2 regions of the Paenibacillus sp. GQ49 genome follow, and region 1 is predicted to be linked to the other one. Evidence: a T-box and tRNA genes for the amino acid it is inferred to sense, from the RefSeq annotation. Region 1 holds a T-box; the other holds one or more tRNA genes.
The links. The T-box of region 1 lies ahead of AC6CIF_RS31080 (valine--tRNA ligase). A T-box ahead of a tRNA ligase gene usually reads a tRNA of that ligase, here a tRNA-Val.

Region 1 (3,425 bases):
GGCAGGAATACGATGTCCCCACCACAGTTGACGGGAAATACACCAGTCACGAACGTTTTCGATCCAGTTCAGATAGGTTTTCTCAAAACGATCTGGAACAAAATTAACCCCTTCCCCGTTCTGTTGTTTTTTAATCGCTCTCTCTGCAAGTGGCTTCATCTCAACGAACCACTGTGTAGACAGATACGGCTCAACAACAGCTCCGGTACGTTCACTGTGTCCAACCTGATGCGTGTGATCCTCAATGTTGATCAATACGCCCTGCTCTTTCAAGTCAGCAACAATCTGCTTGCGGCAGTCACTGCGGTCCAGTCCCTGATACTTGCCTGCCTCAGCATTCATTGTGCCGCTCTCATCCATGACCGTAATCTGAGGCAGATCATGACGAAGACCTACTTCAAAGTCATTTGGATCATGCGCAGGCGTGATTTTAACTGCACCACTTCCAAACTCTTTATCCACATAATCATCAGCGATAATCGGAATTTCGCGTCCAATAATAGGCAGTACAAGTACTTTACCAATCATATCTGCATAACGCTCATCCTTCGGATGAACAGCAACAGCTGTATCACCCAGCATCGTTTCAGGACGCGTTGTTGCCACTGTAACGTAGCCACTTCCGTCTTTGAGCGGGTAACGCAGATGGTACAAGTGACCCTGAACCTCTTTATATTCAACCTCAATGTCGGACAGAGCTGTCCGGTTCACCGGGTCCCAGTTAATGATGCGTTTGCCTCGGTAAATAAGGCCTTTTTCATACAGTTGAACAAATACTTTACGAACCGCTTGGGACAGACCTTCATCCAGCGTAAAACGTTCACGTGAGTAATCAAGCGACAATCCCATTTTACCCCATTGCTGACGAATGGTAGTGGCATATTGATCTTTCCAGTCCCATACCTTCTCCAGAAACTTCTCACGTCCCAGATCATAACGAGTCAGACCTTCTTCACGCAGCTTCTGCTCCACTTTGGTTTGGGTAGCAATACCTGCATGGTCGGAACCCGGAAGCCATAGTGCGTCATAACCTTGCATCCGTTTGGTGCGGATCAGAATATCCTGCAGTGTAAAATCAAGCGCATGCCCAATGTGCAGCATCCCGGTTACATTCGGGGGTGGAATTACAATCGTATACGGCTCGGCATCTTTACGTTGACCGGCTTTGAAATATCCACGCTCCATCCAGGTGGAGTACCATTTATCCTCTGCCGCCTTAGGATCGTAAGTGGTCGGCATTTCTGTTGCAGCTGATTTTTTTTCCTCAGACATGTGTCATTCCTCCGTTACTTCATCATCTTCGCCAAAAAAAACAAAAAAAACCTTTCATCCATCAAAGGACGAAAGGTTAGCTTTCGCGGTACCACCTTTGTTTCACGACGACAGCAAGATAGACTTCACCCTCTGTACATGACGTGACACTTCAAGCAGATAACGGCTGCTACCGGCCCATCCTACCTCAGAAACAAATGACGATAGATCTCATTCATCCCTTGTATTCAAACAGGCAACTCCCGGGCGACTTCGATCAGTTGGTTCCTGCGGAATCTCACAGCGTTGCAATTCCACTCTCTGAAAGGTCATACTGTCTACTACTCCCGTTCCACGTTGTTCTTCAAAAAACCTACACACATCATACCTTGCTCGTGCGCGATAGTCAACCTGACAACAGCGGATAAAGAGCGCTGGAATGCAGGTTTAGGACGAATCATGCAAAAACCCGCAATCCTCAAGGGGATCACGGGTCGTAACGAAGGCTTTAACTACGGATTAAGGGATGTACAATATCTGACCTTCTTCCACAACCTGCTCAGATAATCGGTTATACAACTGAAGTTCCCTCGTGCTCAATTGATATCGATCTGCAATGGCATCCAGTGTATCCTCTCGCTGAACAATGCACAGTTTCACCTTGCGGAATGGGGTCTGGTCCACGATTGTTCCCAAGAACAGGTTCTTCCATTCCACATCATCAGCTGGATACGTTTCTTCCTGTACCACACCCGCAGGAACCTCATCACCTCGCTCCACTTCAGCATCGCGTGCCGCTCTGCCCGAGGATAACAAGGAAGAGATACCTACGCCCTCTTCTTGCCGTGGTGCGGATTCTTTTTTGCTGCCAAAAGCAACCTTCAGCTCCGGCTTGTCTTCCGTCTCAGCCACAGGTTCAGGAACAAATGCTTCGTTCTGTACGAACTCGTCTACCCCAGTCGCTTCAAAAGACGGCCGGTCTTCCTCCGCGTTGCCTGGTTCGGACGAAGCAAATACACTTTGCCAGTTCTCCGCCTGTGATTCGCCCGGGACATCGGCAATTGCCTGATTTTCCTGCTGAGGTACAGATCTCGCTGATTCGAAGTGCCATACCTCTGGTGCGTCCGGTACATCCGGTGCTCCCAACTCATTAGATGATTGATCTGCACTTCTCGAGTTCGCAGGCAATACATCCACGGAAGGCTCGGACCAATCCGAAGACTCGTCTTCCAGAGGCAGCAATGGTTCCGACTCAGGATAAGAAGCTAACCGATCAGCGGTCTCAGCCATAAATGACGAGATTGGAGAAGGTTCGCTATATTGCTCATTAGATGCCAATTCATCTGCATTCGCCGTCAGAGATGCGGGATCTTCGTTTGCATCAGGTTGTCTGTTTTCGTTAGCGTACTCCGCACTTTGCTCCTCGGATTGAAGTGGCTCGGCCAATGACGAATTCGCATATTGCTGCTGCGATTCTTCGCTATTCCTTAATGTTTCTTCCCTTGTGGACAAGTCAGCGAATTCCGGAGCACCATATGCAAGTTCTGCTGCATTCGCAAGTCTCTCTTCCTCACTCCGCTGGAGCAGGTACTCTTGTGCAAATGTGTTGGGGTCGCTGCCTGTCTGTGCTGCTTCATCGGAACGGTTGGATTGCTGAGCATCAGGTGAATGAACAACTGTAAACTCATCTGCTGACCACACTTGTGGCTCTTCAACAGGAAAACCCTCGATGCCTCGCAGCGACAATACGCCTGTAATGTTCAGACTGCGATTGGATAACAGATCCACGTCAAAATTTTCGATCTCGATAGAAATATCCTCAATCGATCTGACCCGGTTCAGCGGCACTGTGATCTCCACGGGAATGAAATGTTTGAGCTCCTCTGAAGCCTCATTTTCTCCTCTGTACGCACCTGTAAGTAAAAGATGCCCTCTTAACGTGGCATGATCATCCTGCCCTATGACTTGAATGCGCGGGTATAGTTCAATCTCCTCCAATTCCTCAATCGCAGGGACTCCCTCAGACAAATGAACGCGCTCATAAATATCGAACCGTAAACCATAAGGTTGATTCAACAAAGGTGGCGTCCTCCTTTCGGCATATGTTCACCATGATCCTTCTCATGGGACTGATCCATGGTCCAAATCCTTCGTTACCCCATCTATATGCCTTG
Region 2 (3,425 bases), on a different contig from region 1:
TTATTGTGTCACATGTACGACATGTGCATCTATTTTAGAAATGGGGAAGTTGGTCCAGGTTGTTGGTTGGGTCACCGTCGGCATCGCCACGAATGTACATTTCGCCATCCTTGCCTTTAAATACATTCACACCGGCAATAGCGCCAGCCTGTACTTCTGCAAGTGCCTGCTGATAATCCAGTACACGTCCTGCCGAAGTCTGAAAGGCTGTCAGGTCACCGTCGCCATTTTTCTGTACAGCTGTGAAACTCTCGCGTGTTGTTTGATCCATGATGTCACACTCTCCTTATATGACGAGATAGGAATCTGCTTACCTGATTAGCCTATCCCAATTCATCGGAAGTATGCACCATATGCTAATAAGGACCTGCCAACGCGGAGGTTTTACAAGCTCTTTCTCATACGAACATGCAGAATATCTGCATCATAAAAAGGTTCTTCCGAAATCACTTCATAACCCAGTTTTTCATAGAATTTCTGTGCCTGACACTGCGCATCCAGTACAGAATAGGATAAGCCGAGTTCACGTGCCAGCTCCTCCATCGCGAGCAAAAGCACACGTCCATAACCAAATGAACGATGAGATTCAAGCACCGCGATCCGCTGCATTTTGGCCGTATCCTTGCTGTAATAGATCAGACGTCCTGTGGCTACAGCTTGCCCATCTGTACTTAACAATACATGATGCACATCTGGACTGATGACATCATATTGATCAATCTCAATCTCGGCAGGCACCTGTTGCTCGATCACAAAAACGTGATGGCGAATTCCCAGGGCTTGCTCCAGTTGTTCTTCTGTTGATACATAACTAATCTCAGCTGCCAATTCCATTCCTTCTTTCTGCTCTTGCGCGACATATCAGACTGAATTATACAAAAAAATGTTTTTCCTGTATAGTGAAGTCTGGAACATATTGGGAGAGGAGGGGGTAGTGATGGGCATGACAGGCATCATGGTAATTACATTGTTAATGTCAGCGGGAATGATTACTCTGTTGTATTACGTTACGAAGAAAGCATACTCACGCAAGTGGGATGAAGACGAGTGATTCACCTGTTAACCTTCACGGCAAGACTTCACTGCTTCCTCGCGGAGAATATACATCTTGAATTACAGATTTGGAGTACACGTCCAGCCAAACGGGCAGAGACTCATCATTTTCATTGGGCTGTTGTAATTGTTGGAATTGTACCGTATGTTCATCCCTCTCCAAGCCGCAACCAGTAACGGTTGTACTGAGAATCACAAGCCCAGCAAAGAGAAAGAAGCATTTGGTAAATGTATATTTATTGGATTTTGACCGTTTTGTTAAGTTTCTCATAGGGAATTCACCTCGTTGTAGAAATGGTAATCTTTCCTTTATTGTGCACCATTTCGGGTGAATTATAACCAAATAAATCATTGACAATGAACACGGTTACTTGATATGATACTGTTACTTGATTGAGAAACAATTATATATCATGATCTGTTAGCTCAGCTGGGAGAGCACTATCTTGACAGGGTAGGGGTCAGTGGTTCGAGCCCACTACAGATCATACACGAGAAGTCTTACGATGTAAGGCTTCTTTTCTTTTTTCACATACAAACATTAATGCGTTTCCGAGTGCTTCATTTTCTCTTTCTCTTTTTAAACGAAACTTAAATAAAACATAAATTGATCGTAAGGTTCGTCTTCTATACTTGGTTCTGAGATCAACAGAAACGACAAAGAGGAGAGAACTTATGAATTATTCAAACCCATTTACATCAAAGTTAGCCAGAGTAGGGATCGCGGGTACACTGGCTTTAATACTGGCAACAAGCCCACTTGCCAACATGGGGGTTGTTGCCGCGGAAGCAGACCCAGCACCTGTATCTACGAAAATATATAACACACCGAAAGACTCTCTAGAGCAGACCCCGATTCAATACCAGATCCAGGCTCGACTAAATGAGAAAGACATGACGATCCAGGGGAGCGAGAAGGTAACGTATCGCAACACAAGCAAGGATGCACTCCAGCAGCTGGTCCTTCATACATATGCTGATGCAAACCTCTCCAAGTCTACACAGGCGGGAATGTACCAACAGCATAATGAGAAGATTAGTGAAGATCATCCGGAGAAGACAGCGGAGGACTTTCTGGGTGGCATCGATATTCAGGCTGTAACCGCAGATAGCCAATCGCTGGATTTCCATAAGGAAAACCAAGCGTTGACCGTGCAGTTGAAGAATCCCGTTCAACCAGGCGAATCGGTATCATTCCAACTGGAGTTTCAGTTGAATATACCCTATGGCTCACAGCGAGTTTCCTACTACAAGGACATGATCAATGGTGCGCACTGGTTCCCGGTGATGTCTGTATACGACGAGGTTAAGCATCAATGGAACAAGGCACCGTATAGTCGAACATTTGAGAGCGATTATTACACCTCATCGGACTTTGAAGTTCAATTCAATGTTCCTGATGAGTATCAGATAGCCATGCCGGGCTCTATCACCACTCAAGACAGTACAGAACATGGTCGTAAAGTTGTGTCTGCTGTGGCCGAGAATACGAGAGAGTTTGTTTTCTTTGCAAGTCCTAATCTTCAAGTGGAGCGCGCTACCCGTAACGGTCTGACGGTGGAATACTATTATTACAACGATGATCCATCCAAGAAAAAGATAGTTGACCGCTACATTAATCAGGCATTCAAGGTCATTGACTTCTATAGTGAGAAATATGGCAAGTATCCCTATCCAGAGTTCCGAATTGTCGAGACGTATGTACAAGGCGTTGCCGTGGAGTATGCGAGGCTCATTCAGATGGGACAGATTCAAAATGGTGCTGTTCCAGAAGAAGACACAACATTTGTTCATGAAATAGCGCATCAGTGGTTCCATGCATTGATCGGTAATAATTCGGAGACAGAATCCTTCCTGGATGAAGGCTTTGCCGATTTCTCCATGGTGTATTTTGCCGAGAAACAGGGAGACAAGCTAAATGGATTCAGATCCATTCAGTTCGATACTGCGCCCGTAGATATGGCGATTGCGTCAACAAACGATGAAGCTGGGGATTTGGCAAGTTTGGTATATTATCAGAAGGGGCGACAAGCGATCTATCAGCTTTACCGTTCCGTCGGTGAAGAGAAATTTGACGAGTTGATGAGGACATATTTTAAACGCTACGTGTACCAAAATGCAACGGTAGAGGGGCTGCTTCAAACCATTGAAGATGTGCTTGGTAAAGAAATACGTTCAGAAATGCAGATGGCCCTGTATCAGCCTGATTTTGTCTTAAAGCCGGAATACCAATTATCACAGGAAGAGACCGCCGCATATGTGCATGATATCTTACAACAACAGTATCAGGCTGTCATGGGCATGATCCCTAATCTGCCTTATGAAGTAATGAATCGATTGATGGACAAAGTCCTTCAAGGCGAGGAATTAAC

Region 2: it has a tRNA-Val gene. The T-box ahead of AC6CIF_RS31080 (valine--tRNA ligase) is inferred to sense a tRNA for this amino acid. The anticodon was not compared.

What each region holds. Positions count from the first base shown of each region.
Region 1 is NZ_JCAXEL010000033.1:22,305-25,729, reverse strand. Features, by position in the region: gene AC6CIF_RS31080 (valine--tRNA ligase) at 1-1,272, opposite strand, end outside; T-box leader at 1,334-1,615, opposite strand; gene AC6CIF_RS31075 (LysM peptidoglycan-binding domain-containing protein) at 1,771-3,330, opposite strand.
Region 2 is NZ_JCAXEL010000002.1:305,359-308,783, reverse strand. Features, by position in the region: gene AC6CIF_RS05970 (DUF3892 domain-containing protein) at 35-271, opposite strand; gene AC6CIF_RS05965 (GNAT family N-acetyltransferase) at 385-828, opposite strand; gene AC6CIF_RS05960 (hypothetical protein) at 1,067-1,324, opposite strand; tRNA gene AC6CIF_RS05955 (tRNA-Val) at 1,469-1,541, shown strand; gene AC6CIF_RS05950 (M1 family metallopeptidase) at 1,729-3,425, shown strand, end outside.